DNA from 2 places in the Streptomyces bacillaris genome. Region 2 is predicted to be linked to the other one. Evidence: riboswitches for the same ligand, from Rfam matches in the RefSeq annotation. Region 2 holds a riboswitch; the other holds the start of a gene.
What was found. Region 2 has a riboswitch for cobalamin ahead of DJ476_RS04225 (CoA-acylating methylmalonate-semialdehyde dehydrogenase). Riboswitches for the same ligand answer to the same signal wherever they lie in the genome.
Positions count from the first base shown of each region.

Region 1: linked by a shared signal. The riboswitch ahead of DJ476_RS10000 (ribonucleoside-diphosphate reductase subunit alpha) and the one ahead of DJ476_RS04225 (CoA-acylating methylmalonate-semialdehyde dehydrogenase) in region 2 are both predicted to bind cobalamin.

Region 1 is NZ_CP029378.1:2,443,071-2,447,711, reverse strand. It holds gene DJ476_RS10000 (ribonucleoside-diphosphate reductase subunit alpha) at 1-1,944, opposite strand, end outside; cobalamin riboswitch at 2,079-2,212, opposite strand; gene DJ476_RS09995 (GNAT family N-acetyltransferase) at 2,265-2,774, opposite strand; gene DJ476_RS09990 (hypothetical protein) at 2,774-3,451, opposite strand; gene DJ476_RS09985 (YbdD/YjiX family protein) at 3,583-3,786, opposite strand; gene DJ476_RS09980 (carbon starvation CstA family protein) at 3,783-4,641, opposite strand, start outside.
Region 2 is NZ_CP029378.1:1,008,301-1,012,941, forward strand. It holds gene DJ476_RS04215 (hypothetical protein) at 249-446, shown strand; gene cobF (precorrin-6A synthase (deacetylating)) at 591-1,394, opposite strand; cobalamin riboswitch at 1,585-1,763, shown strand; gene DJ476_RS04225 (CoA-acylating methylmalonate-semialdehyde dehydrogenase) at 1,992-3,494, shown strand; gene DJ476_RS04230 (acyl-CoA dehydrogenase family protein) at 3,491-4,641, shown strand, end outside.

The DNA of each region.
Region 1 (4,641 bases), 1.4 Mb from region 2:
GCTGAGCGTCTCGCGCTTGAACAGGTTGGAGACCTGCGGCTCGATGCACTCGTACACACCGGCGATCGAGGCGATCGTCGCGGTCGGCGCGATGGCGAGCAGCAGCGAGTTGCGCATGCCGGTCTTGGCGATCCGGGCGCGCAGGGCGTCCCAGCGCTCGGGCCAGTTCAGCTCGGTGTCGTAGTGGTCGGGGTGGAGCACACCGCGCGCGGCACGCGTCTCCGACCACGCGGGCAGCGGGCCCGAGCGCTCGGCCAGGTCGCAGGACGCCTCGTACGCGGCCAGCATGATCCGCTCGGAGATCTTCGTGGAGAGCGCGCGGGCCTCGGGCGAGTCGAACGGCAGGCGCAGCTGGAAGAAGACGTCCTGGAGGCCCATGGCGCCCAGACCGACCGGCCGCCAGCGGGAGTTGGAGTTCCCGGCCTGCTCGGTCGGGTAGAAGTTGATGTCGACGACCCGGTCGAGGAAGGTCACGGCCGTACGGACGGTGGAGTCCAGACGGTCCCAGTCGATCGTGCCGTCGGCCACGAACGCGCCCAGGTTGACCGAGCCCAGGTTGCAGACGGCCGTCTCACCGTCGTTGGTGACCTCCAGGATCTCCGTGCACAGGTTCGAGGAGTGCACGACCCGGCCCGGCTCGGCGGTCTGGTTCGCGGTCCGGTTGGAGGCGTCCTTGAACGTCATCCACCCCTGGCCGGTCTGGGCGAGGGTGCGCATCATCCGGCCGTACAGCTCACGCGCCGGCATCGTCTTGCGGGCCAGGCCCTTGGCCTCGGCCGCGCGGTAGGCCGCGTCGAACTCGTCGCCCCACAGGTCGACCAGCTCGGGCACGTCGGCGGGGGAGAAGAGCGACCACTCGGTGTCCGCGTCGACCCGGCGCATGAACTCGTCCGGGATCCAGTGCGCCAGGTTGAGGTTGTGCGTACGCCGCTGGTCCTCACCCGTGTTGTCGCGCAGCTCCAGGAACTCCTCGATGTCCGCGTGCCAGGTCTCCAGGTAGACCGCCGCCGCGCCCTTGCGCCGGCCGCCCTGGTTCACCGCCGCCACGGAGGCGTCCAGCGTCTTGAGGAACGGCACGATGCCGTTGGAGTGCCCGTTGGTGCCCCGGATCAGCGAACCCCGGGCGCGGATACGGGAGTAGGAGAGGCCGATGCCGCCCGCGTGCTTCGAGAGGCGCGCCACCTGGTGGTAGCGGTCGTAGATCGAGTCCAGCTCGTCCTTGGGGGAGTCCAGCAGATAGCAGGAGGACATCTGCGGGTGCCGGGTGCCGGAGTTGAAGAGCGTGGGGGAGGAGGGGAGGTAGTCCAGCTTGCTCATCAGCCCGTAGAGCGCGGCGACCTCGTCCAGGGCCCGCACCGACTCGTCCTCGGCCAGACCGGCGGCCACGCGCAGCATGAAGTGCTGCGGGGTCTCGATGACCTGACGGGTGAGCGGGTGGCGCAGCAGGTAACGGCTGTGCAGCGTACGGAGACCGAAGTAGCCGAAGCGGTCGTCCGCGCCCTCGGCCAGCGTCCGCTCCACCAGCGCGTCCAGCGCCTCGGAGTGCAGCTCCACGAAGGCGGCGGTGCGGTCCGCGATCAGGCCCTCGCGGTGGCCGACGGCGACCGAGGCGGAGAAGGAGGTGGCGCCCTGGCTCGCGGCCTCGTCGGCGATCGTCCGGGTCAGCAGCCGGGCGGCGAGCTTGGAGTACGCCGGGTCCTCGGAGATCAGGCCCGCCGCCGCCTCGGTGGCCAGCGTGCGCAGCTCGGCCTCGTCGGAGCGGGCGTTGCGCCCGCGGAGCGCGGAGGCGGCGACCCGTCCGGGGTCGGTGTCGGGCAGATCGACGGTGAGGTCGGTCAGGGTCCGCAGCAGGGCGGTCCCGGGTCCGTCGGTCGTGCCTTCTCCGGACGCGGTGGAGGCAGCGGATTCGGTGGCTGAAACCGGATCGGCGGGCGCGATGGTCACTGGGCTTTCCCTCGCTCGGCTGGGGGCCGGCGGCGAGCGGGGAAACCGGGCAGCACGATGCCTGGGAAGGCAGCACTGCTACGGCGTCCACCGGCCCATCCGCGAGGCCCGGACGTCTGCCGTCCGGTTCGGTCGAGCCGGACGTACTGTCGACAGGTCTTCGGACTTCGGGTGTGCAAAGCACACTGATCACACCGTTGCGGGACAGTTCCGGATTCGCACCGGATTCCCCTGCGGCGACAGCGAGGTCGAGCATACATGTGGGGGCCGCCAGATGATGCGGCCCCCACATGTTGTGTCGCGTTGATTCCTTGTGCCCTTCAGGAGGCCGCCTCCAGCTCCAGCCGGAAGGTCAGGAGGCGCAGGCCCGGCACCGGCTCCCAGTCCCGCTCAGGGGTCCGCAGAAAGCCGAGCCGACGGTAGATCCTATGGGCCGGGAGCATGGCCGGCTGCGTCGACAGCACCAGCCCCCGGACGCCTTCGGCGGACCGGGCCCGCTCGACGCACGCCCGTACGAGCGCCTCTCCCACGCCCCGTCCCCGCCCCGCGCGGGCCACGGCGAGCATCCGGAACTCGGCCTCGTCCGGACCGGAGATATCGCGCCACGGAGTGCCGGGAGCGGCATACGTCACACCGCCGAGCACCACCCCGTCCGCGTCGAGCGCCACGAGCACCTCGGCCTCGGCCGCCCGCTGCTCCACTGCCCGCAGTCTGAGAAGGTAGGGGTCCTGAGGGCCGTCCAGCAGACCATCGCCGAGATAGGCCTCGGCGATGATCTCGCCGAGTACGGCGTACTCGCCGGGCTCCGCCACCCTGATCGTCAGATCCATCAGCCGCTCGCTCCCACCTCGTTGTCCGGGGCGCCGTCGCCCACCGGCGGCAGATCGCCGCGCTCGACGGGCTGTTGTCCGGAGCCGCCCCCGGCGGGCGGCAGCACCCGGTCCAGCTCGTGGCCGTCGGCGCGGTGGGCGGCCCGCGCCGCCGACCGCAGCGTCGCCCGGTCCACCTTCTCGCGCGCCCCGCTCACCGTGATCACGAGTCCGTCCTGCTCCCGGGCGTACGCGTGGTCCGACTCCGTGGCGCGGTACCAGTGTTCGCCGTCCCGCTCGCACGTCACCAGGGGCTTCTCACCGTCGGCGGGCGCGGCGGCGCCCGTGCAGTCCGCCACGGCGTGCGGGCGGCGTTCCACCGACAGCTGGAGCAGGCCGCCGTCCGGCGCGGTGTAGGAGCTGCCGAACCCGTCGTCACCGAGCACCCCGACCGACTGGCGCGCCAGGGCGTAGCCCGCGGCCTCGGTCACCCAGACATGGTCCGTGACGAGCTGCGCGGCGGCGGCCCGCGCCTCCAGCTCCGCCCGGTCGGGCGCCGGTTCGGCCGAAGAGCTCCGCTCCGCCGTCGGCTCCGAGCCGGGCGCCGACGCGGTGCCGCAGCCCGTGACCGCCGCCAGTGCCAGGGCCGCGGCCAGGAGCAGGGGCCGGAGCCGGGGCGACCGGGTGTGCGATGTCATGGGCACATCCTTACGTACGGTCGCGGCTCCGCGCACCGGGGAATCGAGCGGCGGACGGGCTCGTCCGGGGGCGCGGAAAGGGGCCGCCGCGCCCCCGGAGGGGTGTGGCGGCCCCGATCGGCCGACGGTGGTCAGCAGCAGCGGAAGCCCTCGCGGGGGTCCGCCTCGCGGGCGTCCGTGCGGCTGTGCTCGAAGGCCCGGCGGCTCATCACCGGCGTGTCCGGATCGTGTGTCCTGGCGTGCGCCACATAGCGGTCGTACGCGGCCTCGCCGGTCAGCTCACGGACGTAGAAACGGATCCGTCCCGCCAGCCGCCGTACGTCCGCGACGGTCATGTCCGGCTCCCCGTCCCGGCCGGCTCCTTGCGCAGGCCGCCCTCGGGTCCGACACCGGCCTCCGCCAGCTCGGCCTTCTCCTCCTTGGTGGCGAAGAGCGAGGCCGGGGCGACGAACTTCGACTGCACGAACGGCGTTTCGTGGAGCTTGACGGTCTCCGGGTCGCGGATGGCCTTGTAGCAGACCCGGCCGGCGTCCACGAGGACGACGACGATGAGGAGGGCGAAGAGCGCGCAGAGCACCCCGTCGACGGTGGAGTTGGTGACGATGGTCCGCATGTCGTCCATGGACTTGGCGGGGGCCAGCACCTCGCCCGCGTCGATGCCCGCCTGGTACTTGTCGCGCTGGGCGAAGAAGCCGATCTTCACGTCCGAGGAGAAGATCTTCTGCCAGCTCGCGGTGAGGGTGACCGCCACGTCCCAGGCGAGCGGTACGGCGGTGACCCAGGCCCACTTCAGGCGGCCGGACTTCACCAGCAGGGTGGTGCAGACGGCGAGCGCGACAGCGGCCAGCAGCTGGTTGGCGATGCCGAAGAGCGGGAAGAGCTGGTTGATGCCGCCCAGCGGGTCGTGCACGCCGACCCAGAGGAAGTAGCCCCAGCCGCCGACCACGACGGCGCTGGCGAACCAGACGCCCGGCTTCCAGCTGACCTCGCGGAACGGCTTGTAGGCGTTGCCCAGCATGTCCTGGAGCATGAAGCGCCCGACCCGGGTTCCGGCGTCCACGGTGGTGAGGATGAAGAGCGCCTCGAACATGATGGCGAAGTGGTACCAGAACGCCTTCATCGCCGTTCCACCGATCACTGCGGAGAAGATCTCCGCCATGCCGAGCGCGAACGTGGGCGCGCCGCCGGTC
Region 2 (4,641 bases):
CGTTGTTCACACTTCGGACGGTGATATGAGACACGGACTCCGTACGGAGGGCGCCCGGCGGCTTCGGACGGCCCGGATTCCGCTCCTCTTCGCCCGTTCGCTGACTTCCGGTCAGCTCGTGGTGGCACGGTGACACAGATGTAACCGAATGGCGTAGGCGAGGCGGAACCACAGAGCGTCACAGGCCGTTCTTCTTGCCAATACACGGCCGCCGACCCGCGGCGGCGAGGAGAGAAGGGGAGCGCTGTATGAAGAAGACAGTCGGCTGGGCCCAGGACGGCGACGGCTGGACGATCACGGTGAACGGCACGCAGTACCGGGCCGTGGAGCGCGCCACCGACGGGCGCGTGGACAACTATCTGGTGCGGGGCAACGACCTGAGCGCCGAGTGCCCGAGCCTCGGCCATGGGCTCGGCCTGATCCGGGCGCACGAGTCCCGGAGCTGACCCCGGCAGGGCCCGACGACGAGGTGCGGCGCCGCCGCCCGCGCCTCGCCCGGCCCGCCACCCCTTGTCCGGGCCCCCGCCCACGGGCCGGGGCCCATCAGCGGCGCCGCACCACCCGACGCCTCCGGGATGCCGAGGCGCCCCTCAGCCCCTCGCGCCGCCCGGCGTCCCCGGCCCCTGCCGCAGCAGGTACGTGTCCATGATCCAGCCGTGCCGTTCGCGGGCCTCGGCGCGGACCCGGCTGATCCGGTCCGCGACCTCGTCGAGCGGGCCGGAGACCAGGAGTTCGTCCGGGGTGCCGATGTAGGCGCCCCAGTAGATCCAGAGCCCCCGGCCCGTCAGATGGGTGAAGCTCTCGTGGCCGTCGAGCATCACCACGATGTCGCCGTCGTCGTCCGGGAACCCCTCCGCGAGCCGTCGGCCGGGGGTGATGTGGATCGGGCGGCCGACCTGGTTCAGGGACGTACGGTGGCGGGCGGCGAGGGCGGAGACGCTGCTGATGCCGGGAATCACCTCATGGCCGAATTCCACCGTTCCCCGGTCCTGGATGTCCTCCAGGATCGCCAGGGTGCTGTCGTACAGGGACGGGTCGCCCCAGACCAGGAACGCCCCGCACTCCCCCGGTGCCAGCTCCTCGATGATCAGGCGTTCGCAGATGTCGGCGCGGCGGTGGCGCCAGTCGTGGACCGCCGAGGTGTAGCGCCCCCGGTCGTCCTGGGTGCGGTCCCGCCAGGGGTCCTCGGCCTCGACGACCCGGTAGGGGCCGGTGAGGTGTTCGGCCAGGATGTCCCGTCGCAGCCGGGTGAGGGACTCCTTCTCACGGCCCTTGCCGAGCACGAAGAAGACCTGCGCCCGGCGCATCGCCTTGATCGCGGCGAGGGTCAGGTGGTCGGGGTCGCCGGCGCCCATGCCGATGACGAGGATGTGGCGTGGTGGTGCGTCGCTCATGTCGGCCGATCATGCCAGGACGGGCCGGCCGGGCCGGGCAGGGGGCGAGGCGGCCACCGCACCGACCAGCACAGGCAGGCCCCCGGCCGGGGCAAGGGGCAAGGGCGCGCATGTCGGAGCGAGGCGGGGTGGACTTACTAGGACGTCCAACTATATGTTCGTGAGCAGAGGGGCGACCGGCATGGTGCCAGGCGCCTCGAAGGCCCGTGGTGTCAGGGAAGCCGGTGCGATTCCGGCGCGGTCCCGCCACTGTGACCGGGGAGTCCGTCCTCGCAGGACACGCCACTGACGACGAACCAGCCGTCGGGAAGGCAAGAGGGCGTGCGCTGATCCGGGAGTCAGGATACCGGCCACGGGGATTGTTCCGTGTTTCCACGAGGATGGAGCAGACACGCATGGCACCGGTGCGCACCCACGGCCCCGCAGGCCCGTCCCGGCGAGCGGTTCTCCCCGCCCCCTGACGGCCCCCGCCCTTCGCGTCCCCCCTGGCGGCAGCCCTTCCGCGCCCCCGTGCACCCGACCGGTGCGTGGGCCGGTGGCAGCCGTGCGCCATCCCCGGATCTCTCCTGACGATCTCACCGACGAGAGCAGGTTTCCATGGTCCGCGAACTCACCCATTTCATCGGCGGCAAGCACACGCCCGGCGCCTCGGGCACGTACGGCGATGTCTACGACCCCAACACCGGACAGGTCCAGGCCCGGGTGCCGCTGGCCGGCCGGTCCGAGACCGAGGCGGCCATCGCCGATGCCGCCGAGGCGCAGCGGGAGTGGGGCGAGTGGAACCCGCAGCGCCGCGCCCGGGTGCTGCTGCGCTTCCTCCAGCTGGTGGAGAAGGAGAAGGACTCCCTGGCCCGGCTGCTCTCCTCCGAGCACGGCAAGACCGTGGCCGACGCGCACGGCGACATCGCGCGCGGCCTGGACGTGGTGGAGTTCGCGGCCGGTGTCCCGCATCTGCTGAAGGGCGAGTTCACCGACAACGCGGGCGCCGGGATCGATGTCCACTCGCTGCGCCGGCCGCTGGGCGTGGTCGCGGGCATCACCCCGTTCAACTTCCCGGCGATGATCCCGCTCTGGAAGGCCGCGCCCGCTCTGGCCTGCGGTAACGCCTTCATCCTCAAGCCCTCGGAGCGCGACCCGTCGGTGCCGCTGCGGCTGGCCGAACTCTTCCTGGAGGCCGGGCTTCCGCCGGGGGTCCTGAACGTCGTCAACGGCGGCAAGGAGCCCGTGGACACCCTGCTGGAGGACCCGCGCGTCAAGGCGCTCGGCTTCGTCGGCTCGACGCCGATCGCCGCGCACATCTACGCGACGGCCGCCGCCCACGGCAAGCGGGCGCAGTGTTTCGGCGGGGCCAAGAACCACATGATCGTGATGCCGGACGCCGATCTCGACCAGGCGGTGGACGCGCTGATCGGGGCCGGGTACGGCTCGGCGGGCGAGCGGTGCATGGCGATCTCGGTGGCCGTGCCGGTCGGTGAGGCAACCGCCGACGCACTGGTCGCCAGGCTCACCGAGCGGATCGGTGAGCTGCGGATCGGCCGCTCGGACGACCCGGACGCCGACTTCGGGCCGCTGGTGGGCCGGGACGCGGTGGACCGGGTGCGCGGCTATGTCGACCTCGGTGTCGAGGAGGGCGCCGAACTCGTCGTGGACGGGCGGGACTTCACCCTCGAAGGCCATGAGGACGGGTTCTTCGCGGGCGCCTCGCTCTTCGACCGGGTCACCCCGGACATGCGGATCTACCAGGAGGAGATCTTCGGGCCCGTGCTCTCCGTGGTCCGTGCGGCGGACTACGAGGAGGCGCTGCGGCTGCCCTCGGAGCACGCGTACGGCAACGGCGTCGCCCTCTTCACCCGTGACGGCGACATCGCCCGCGACTTCACCCGCCGCGTCGACACCGGGATGGTCGGCGTGAACGTGCCGATCCCGGTGCCGGTGGCGTACCACACGTTCGGCGGCTGGAAGCGCTCCGGCTTCGGGGACCTGAACCAGCACGGACCGGACGCCATCCGCTTCTACACCCGTACCAAGACCGTCACTTCGCGCTGGCCCGCCTCCGGGATCCGGGACGGTGCGAGCTTCACGATTCCGACCATGGGATGACCGCTGTGACCACCCTGCTCAGCGACGACCAGCTCGCGGTCGTCGAGACCACACTCGACTTCGCCCAGGAGCACCTGGCCCCGCACGCGGTGGCCTGGGACCAGGAGAAGCACTTCCCCGTCGACGTCCTGCGGAAGGCGGCGGACCTCGGTCTCGGAGGTGTGTACGTACGGGAGGAGGTGGGCGGCTCCGGGCTGTCCCGCTCCGACGGGGTCCTCGTCTTCGAGGCCCTGGCCACCGGCTGCCCGTCGGTCGCCGGGTACCTCTCGATCCACAACATGGTCGCCTGGATGGTCGACCAGTACGGCACCGACGCCCAGCGCGCCCGGTATCTGCCGGAGCTGTGCACCATGGAGCAGCTGGGCAGTTACTGCCTGACCGAGCCGGGCGCGGGCTCCGACGCGGCGGCGCTGCGCACCCGCGCCGAGCGCGACGGCGACCACTACGTCCTGACGGGGACGAAGCAGTTCATCTCCGGGGCGGGCGCCACGCACCTCTACATCGTGCTGGCCCGCACGGGCGACAGCGGTCCCGGCGGGATCTCCGCGCTCCTCGTCGAACGGGACGACGCGGGGCTCTCGTTCGGGGCCAACGAGAAGAAGATGGGGTGGAACGCGCAGCCCACCCGGCAGGTCATGCTCGACGGCGTGCGCATCCCGGCCGACCGGATGCTGGGCGCCGAGGGCGAGGGCTTCCGGATCGCGATGAACGGCCTCAACGGCGGCCGACTCGGCATCGCCGCCTGCTCGTTGGGCGGTGCGCAGAGCGCGCTGGACCGGTCCCTGGCCCATCTCGCGGACCGGGAGGCGTTCGGGGCCCGGCTGCTGGAGGCGCAGGCGCTGCAGTTCCGGCTGGCCGACATGGCGACCGAACTGGCCGCCGCCCGGGCACTGGTGCGGCAGGCCGCCGAGGCGCTGGACCGGAAGTCGCCGGGGGCACCGGAGTTGTGCGCGATGGCCAAGCGGTTCGCCACCGACACCGGGTACGCGGTCGCGGACCGGGCGCTCCAACTCCACGGTGGCTACGGCTATCTCTCCGAGTACGGCATCGAGAAGATCGTCCGGGACCTGCGGGTCCACCAGATCCTGGAAGGGGCCAACGAGATCATGCGCGTCATTGTGGCCCGGAGTCTGACGGGAGCCCTGCG